Lacrimispora indolis DSM 755: one gene and its partner. The protein of the gene in region 1 interacts with the protein of each later gene in a pairwise test. Links are inferred from orthologs where the notes say so. Each region holds a gene or a part of one and is shown on either strand. Other genes may lie near its edges.

Region 1 (4,161 bases):
CGGCGATGATTTATATCAGGTTCAGGTTGTTTCATGGTATGATAATGAGAATTCCTATACAAGCCAGATGGTTCGTACAATTAAGTACTTTGCTGAATTAGGCTAATGATCCACAAAGGGTCCGGTCGTTATGGACCGGGCCTTTTATTTTTTAATGTTTGAAATAACAGTAAATGGAAATACCTTCCAGGTATCCCTTTACACCCGATAATGCGGGGTGGGCCCTGCCCAGAAAACGTGGGCAGTAAATAGGAAAGGAGCATTGAAGCATGCTTAATAAGAAAACAGTTGATGATTTATCCGGATTACAGGGAAAGAAAGTTTTAGTGAGATGTGATTTCAACGTACCGTTAAAGGATGGAGTGATTCAGAACTTTAACAGAATTGACGGAGCCGTTCCTACAATCAAGAAATTATTGGATCAGGGTGCAAAGGTGATTCTGTGCTCCCATTTAGGAAAGCCAAAGGGCGAGCCTCTTCCGGAGATGTCATTAGAGCCGGTTGCTCCAGCTTTAAGCGAAAGACTTGGCGTAGAGGTTAAATTTGTAAACGATCCAAAGGTAACAGGTCCTGAGACAAGGAAGGTTGCTGAGGAATTAAAGGATGGAGAAGTTCTGCTTCTTCAGAATACCCGCTACAGAGTGGAGGAGACAAAGTACGGCAAGGATGAGAGTGCAGAAGAGTATGCAAAAGAGCTGGCGTCTCTTTGCGACGGTATATTCGTAAACGATGCATTCGGTACCGCTCACAGAGCTCATTGCTCCAATGTGGGCGTTACCAAATATACAGCCACCAACGTAGTTGGTTATCTGATGGAAAAGGAAATCAAATTTCTTGGCCAGGCAGTGGAGAATCCCGTACGTCCTTTCGTCGCAATCCTGGGAGGAGCAAAGGTTTCCGATAAGATCAACGTAATCAATAACCTTCTTGATAAAGTTGATACCTTAATCATCGGCGGCGGTATGGCTTACACCTTTGCAAAGGCTCAGGGCAAAGAGATCGGTAATTCCTTATGTGAAGAAGACAAGCTTGATTATGCTTTGGAGATGATCAAGAAAGCGGAAGACAAAGGCGTAAAGCTGCTGCTTCCTGTAGATAACTTAGAAGGCAAGGAGTTTTCCAATGATACGGAAAGAAAAGTGGTAGAGGTCATTGACGCAGGCTGGTCAGGCTTTGATATCGGACCGAAAACCATCGAACTTTTCAAGAATGCTTTAAAAGGCGCCAAGACCGTTGTATGGAACGGGCCTATGGGAGTATTTGAATTCTCCAATTTTGCAGAAGGTACTTTAGAGGTTTGCCGCGCAGTTGCAGAGCTTTCTGATGCCACTACGGTAATCGGAGGCGGTGATTCCGTGAATGCGGTTAAGAGACTTGGTTTTGCTGACAAGATGACACATATCTCCACAGGCGGCGGCGCTTCCCTTGAATTCCTGGAAGGCAAGGAACTGCCGGGCGTGGCTGCAGCAGACAATAAGTAAGAGAAAAGGGAGATCCCGGTCTTCTGAATGACGAACATAAAGGAAGGTTGATACTATGTCCAGAAAGAAAATTATAGCAGGTAACTGGAAAATGAATATGACTCCCACCGAAGCGGTGGAGCTGGTAAATACATTAAAGCCTCTGGTAGCAAATGATGAGGTAGACGTTGTTTTCTGTGTTCCGGCTATTGATATCATACCGGCTATGGAAGCCGCAAAGGGAACCAATATCCACATCGGCGCTGAAAACATGTACTATGAGGATAAGGGCGCTTATACCGGAGAGATTTCTCCTGGCATGTTAAAGGATGCAGGCGTGAAATACGTGGTGATCGGCCATTCCGAGAGAAGGGAATACTTTGCCGAAACAGATGAGACCGTGAACAAGAAGGTTTTAAAAGCCTTTGAATACGGCATCACTCCTATTGTTTGCTGCGGAGAATCTTTAACCCAGAGAGAACAGGGAATCACTCTTGACTGGATCCGTCAGCAGATCAAGATCGCTTTCTTAGGTGTGCCGGCAGAGAATGCGGCAAATGCGGTCATCGCTTACGAGCCAATCTGGGCCATTGGTACCGGAAAGGTGGCAACAACGGAGCAGGCTCAGGAGGTTTGTGCTGCTATCCGTGTGTGCATCGCTGAAATCTATGATGAAGCGACTGCAGAAGCGATCCGTATCCAGTATGGCGGTTCCGTATCCGCTGCAAGCGCACCGGAGCTGTTTGCACAGCCTGACATTGACGGCGGCCTGGTTGGCGGAGCATCTTTAAAACCGGAATTTGGAAATATCGTAAACTACAACAAATAAGTATATAAAAGCTGCTGCCCCTCTTCCTTAATCGGTGGGGCAGCAGTTTTTGGCCCAGGGGAAAATACCAGGCATCAGAGCCCTGATATTATTTTGTCATTCACCGGTTGCAAGAAATGTGCAAATCATGTAAAATGTAATCTGTGAGACAATGATTTCCATAAGATTTCCCACATTTTGGAGCATGATGATATATCAGGATGCTTCCATTACAATAGAATGAAGAAGAGGAAAAGGAGAACTAGTTATGAGCAGAAAACCAGTTGTATTAATGATACTTGATGGTTACGGATTAAATGATAACTGCGATCATAACGCTGTTTGTGAAGGCAAGACCCCCATCATGGATCAGCTTATGAGCCAGTGTCCTTTTGTTAAAGGCAATGCCAGCGGACTGGCGGTAGGTCTTCCTGACGGACAGATGGGTAATTCAGAGGTAGGGCATTTGAATATGGGCGCAGGGCGCATCGTATATCAGGAGCTTACCAGGATTACAAAATCAATAGAAGACGGCGACTTTTTTGAAGTTGCGGAATTTTTACAGGCAGTGGAAAACTGCAAGAAATCCGGATCAGCCCTTCATATGTGGGGTCTGGTATCTGATGGCGGGGTACACAGCCATAACACCCATATTTACGGCTTGTTAGAGCTGGCAAAGAGAAACGGTCTGGACAAGGTTTTCGTTCATTGCTTCCTGGATGGACGTGATACACCTCCTGCTTCCGGAAAGGGCTTTGTAGAAGCACTGGAAGAAAAGATGAAAGAAATCGGCACAGGCAAGGTGGCTTCTGTTATGGGCCGTTATTATGCCATGGACCGTGATAACCGCTGGGACCGTGTGGAGCGGGCATACAATGCCCTGACAAAGGGAGAAGGAAACCATGGGGAATCGGCTGCTGCCGGAATCCAGGCTTCCTATGACAAAGAGGTTTATGATGAGTTTGTGGAGCCATTTGTTGTGACAGAGGCTGGAAAACCCCTAGCAACCGTAAATGACGGCGATTCCGTGATCTTCTTTAATTTCCGCCCTGACAGGGCCAGAGAAATCACCAGAGCGTTCTGCGATGATGAATTTAAGGGATTTGCCAGAGAAAAGCGCTTAAACCTGACCTATGTATGCTTTACGGATTACGATAAAACCATTGATAACAAGGTGGTTGCCTTTAAAAAGGAATCCATTGCAAACACCTTCGGTGAATTTTTGGCCAAGAACAACATGACTCAGGCCAGAATCGCGGAAACTGAAAAATATGCCCATGTAACATTTTTCTTTAACGGCGGTGTGGAAGCGCCTAATGAAGGAGAGGACAGGATCCTGGTTCCGTCTCCAAAGGTCGCCACCTATGACTTACAGCCTGAGATGAGCGCTCCCATTGTTTGCGACAAGCTGGTGGAGGCTGTCAAATCCGGAAAATACGATGTGATTATCATTAATTTTGCAAACCCGGATATGGTAGGCCATACAGGAATCGAGACCGCAGCCATCAAAGCCATTGAGACAGTGGATGCATGTGTGGGAAGAACTGTGGATGCCATCAAGGAAACAAATGGCATTCTGTTCATCTGTGCTGACCACGGAAATGCGGAGCAGCTTTTGGATTATGAGACAGGAGAACCTTTTACTGCCCATACCACCAACCCGGTTCCGTTTATCCTGGTAAATGCAGACCCATCCTACAAGCTGAGAGAAGGCGGATGCCTGGCCGATATCGCTCCGACTCTGATCGAACTGATGGGATTAGAACAGCCAAAAGAAATGACAGGAAAATCTTTACTTGTGAAATGAGTTTAGGAAGTTATGTCAAAAAAGGGCTTTCCAGTGCTGCACTGGACGGCCCTCTTTTTTTCTCCAAGTGAATCAATGGGATATGT
Region 2 (3,484 bases), 4.4 Mb from region 1 along the record:
ATTGCGGGTTATGTAATATACTGCAACTGCCGTAAAAATTTTCCCCCATACATTCCATAAATCCGCATTAAAGGTATCCGTCTTTTTCATTGCCAGCATGATAATATTGATCACAATCACCAGGGGAAACATTAAAAAAGCATAAGGCCAGGACCAGGATATGGTTGACATGGTGGTCCAGCCCCCATCGGTAATGGGAAGATCAATGCCGGAAAACTTTAACATGGCGGTTGCCGCCGGTGTGATCACTCCGGTCATATAGTTGATCAGCATGCTCATTCCGGAGAAAGCCACACCAAGGGTAATGCCTGATGAAACAGCGTCTTTTACTTTCATCTTAACAATCAAACCGGCGATAATAATGATAACCGGCACAAACACAGCCGCCCCAAGCCCCAGAAAGAAATTAACCGTATTCGCTAACATCTGCATTCTCATTTACCTCCTTATTTTTATAGACTTTTCTTTTTGTAGTTTTCGATTGCCTTCAGCAGTTTATCAAATTCCTGGTCTTTCCCAATACCTGTCAGAAATGCGATCCCATTGATCACTGGAATGGGATATTCCTTGGCATTCTTTACAATGGTGATATAGGCCGCGCTGCCGTCCATATAGCGGTCAACGGACTTTAAATCTACCGCCTCCACCAAAGCATCCACCTTCTTTTCCTTTAACATTCTGTTTACCTTGCTTGCCACTGTCTGTGAGGTAGCCACACCGCTTCCGCAGGCCACAATAACTCTGATTCCCATAGTCAAAACCTCCTCCGATTTTCTTACGGCTGTTTATGATTCCATACCCTTGATGCCGCTGACCGCTTCAAAATATTCATCCGCTGTCCCGGCATGATTCAAACGCTCCATCAATTCCTCGTCCTGAAAGTTCTCCACCAATATCTGAAGTAAATCAATGTGCTCCTCTGATTTTAAAAATCCCAGCATAAAAATGAACCGGACCTGATGGATTTCATCATTATTGGCCATTTCCCTCCACTCAACAGCCTTCTTCAGCCGGATAGGAGCGATAAACGGCCGTAGGATATGGCTGGTATCCGTATGAGGGATAGCGACCGGGTAAGGCTTAATGGGAAGTGCTGTGGGATAACTTTCCTCCCTTGCCATTAGTGACTCCAGATAAGTGTCTTTTACAAACCCGTTTTTAAACAGAATGTCTGCCATCCGTTCAAAGACTTCGGTCTGATCCGCCGCTTCCCAGTCCAGCTGAACCAGTTCCCGAAATAACATATCCTTTTTCAAATGTAACCTCCTTCTATGCTTATCTTTTACCGGTAATTGTCAAAGCAATTTGTTATGTGCAAATTATACCATTGGGCTATTCCCATATCCACAACCATTGTGTACAATTATCAATTTTACCATTGCGCAAAATTGGACTCATGAAAGCAAAGTACCTGCAACGTGGGAGTTACTTTTCTAAAGAGAAACCCAACCATGCAAAACAGGCGAAAGCACATAAAAATACCCTGCAGGTAAGACACATCTTTATGTGTCTTACCTGCAGGGTACCATTGATCTCTGTTATTCTCTTTCCGTAAATTTCTCTACGATCTTAAGGAGGAGTTCCACCACCTTTTCCATGGACTGAACAGGGATGAACTCATATTTTCCATGAAAATTATAACCTCCTGTACACAGGTTCGGACAGGGAAGACCTTCATAAGACAAACGGGCTCCATCTGTGCCTCCCCGGATAGGGGTCACTTTTGGCTCTATTCCGATTTCTTCCATGGAGGCTTTTGCAATGTCGATTAAGTACATGTGAGGCTGTATCTTTTCCTTCATGTTATAGTAGCTGTCTTTTAAGGTAAGCTCCACGGTTCCTGGACAATAGCGGCTATTGAGATATTCCGCCACCCTTTCCATAAATGCCTTTTTTGCTTCAAATTTATCTTTGTTGTGATCCCGTATAATGTAATCCATACGGGCTTCCTCCACGGTTCCGTTCATGTGATCCAGATGATAAAATCCCTCATATCCTTCTGTAAACATAGGATTTTCCGCAGCTGGAAGCATATTGTGGAACTCCATGGCCATGAGCAGGGCATTTCTCATCCTTCCTTTGGAAGACCCTGGATGGATGCTGGAGCCGTGCACAATGACTCTTGCAGAAGCTGCGTTGAAATTCTCATATTCCAGCTCTCCCAATCCGCCGCCGTCTACGGTATAAGCCACATCAGCACCAAAACCCTTTACATCAAAGAAATCAGCCCCTCTTCCAACTTCTTCATCCGGTGTAAAGCCAATGCGGATGGTTCCGTGGGGGATCGACCGGTGGGACAGGAGATATTCCGCCATAGCCATGATCTCGGCAACTCCTGCTTTGTCATCTGCACCAAGCAGAGTAGTTCCGTCGGTTGTAATAATATCCTGCCCCTTGTAATTTAAAAGGTCCGGGAAATCGCAGGGTTTCATAACCAGGCCGGTTTCCTTATTCATCAGAATATCACCGCCGTCATAATTTTTCACGATCTGCGGCTTCACTCCTTCCCCTGAATAGGCCGGAGATGTATCCATATGGGCGATAAACCCAAGAACAGGTACAGCCTTTTCTGTGGTAGCTGGTATGGTAGCATAAACGTAGCTGTGGTCATCCACCATCACGTTTTCCGCCTTCATGGAGTGAAGCTGGGCTGCCAGTTCTCTTGCTAATACTCTCTGCTTTTCTGTACTGGGAACTGCCTCCATATCCTCTTTGGACTGGGTGTCAAAGGATATATACTTTAAAAAATTGTTCAATACTGCTGACATGATTCAATCGCCTCTTTTTCTAAAATTTTATTTTTCCATATTAATAATGGCTTTGATGGCACCTGCTGCGGACCATATGGACAAGCCGTAACCGATGGCCAGATCAAGGAAAAATCCGTTCCACATGTCCATATCAGACATCAGGCTTCCAAAGTTTGTGAAAATATAGACCAGGGTTTCAAAACTGGCTTCATATTGAAAATATGCCCTTACCATGGATACTGCATAATCCAGAAGATTGGCCCCTGCTATCATTCCCGCTGTTATTACAAGACAAATGACGGCTCCCTTTTTGTCCAGTGAACCTCCAAGCTTCTCATAACCGCTTAAAGCCAGCTTCAGCATTACAAATCCTGCTATCCCGGCGACAAACCCCACCTGTCCGATGAGCACCCACAACCCAACTCCCAAAAGCGAGGCAAACAGTGCGCCGATCACTCCAAGGAAGGGATTAGACGGATTCAGTTCAAGAGAGGCAGATATTTGAAGGGCTGCTTCCGGCTCCCCATGTTCCGGGCCAAGGGGATATCTATCTGGCAGGAGATCTTCCGGAAATTCCTCTTTTTTATCCGCTATTTTCTTTTTCACCTGGTTGATCAGCTCCTGGAACGCTGCTTCCTTTATGTGCCCTCCTCTTTTTATAAAGGCAAGGGTATGGTGTTCCCCATCCTTTGTTTCAGCCGAAAGCCTTTTTTCTGTTACGGTGGAGGTATCGT

What was found. The genes of interacting proteins can lie anywhere in the genome.
Region 2: the proteins of tpiA (region 1) and pepT interact in binary tests that used the Escherichia coli proteins (3 or more experiments, as listed by UniProt). The link is inferred for Lacrimispora indolis DSM 755 from one-to-one orthologs.

Annotation. Positions count from the first base shown.
Region 1 is NZ_AZUI01000001.1:727,121-731,281, reverse strand. The notes cover bases 560-3,412. They hold tpiA (triose-phosphate isomerase), read left to right. Parts: upstream 560-1,536; coding sequence 1,537-2,289; downstream 2,290-3,412. Other genes in these bases: gpmI (2,3-bisphosphoglycerate-independent phosphoglycerate mutase), read left to right, coding at 2,537-3,412; K401_RS0103440 (phosphoglycerate kinase), read left to right, coding at 560-1,481. Also shown: gap (type I glyceraldehyde-3-phosphate dehydrogenase), read left to right, coding at 1-106; more of K401_RS0103440, read left to right, coding at 270-559; more of gpmI, read left to right, coding at 3,413-4,075. UniProt on the Escherichia coli protein: Involved in the gluconeogenesis. Catalyzes stereospecifically the conversion of dihydroxyacetone phosphate (DHAP) to D-glyceraldehyde-3-phosphate (G3P).
Region 2 is NZ_AZUI01000001.1:5,108,799-5,112,282, forward strand. Bases 654-3,484 are described here. They hold pepT (peptidase T), read right to left. Parts: upstream 2,769-3,484; coding sequence 1,539-2,768; downstream 654-1,538. Other genes in these bases: K401_RS0124845 (PTS sugar transporter subunit IIB), read right to left, coding at 654-752; K401_RS0124850 (PTS sugar transporter subunit IIA), read right to left, coding at 786-1,256; K401_RS0124860 (hypothetical protein), read right to left, coding at 2,796-3,484. Outside these bases: K401_RS0124840 (PTS galactitol transporter subunit IIC), read right to left, coding at 1-432; more of K401_RS0124845, read right to left, coding at 453-653. UniProt on the Escherichia coli protein: Cleaves the N-terminal amino acid of tripeptides.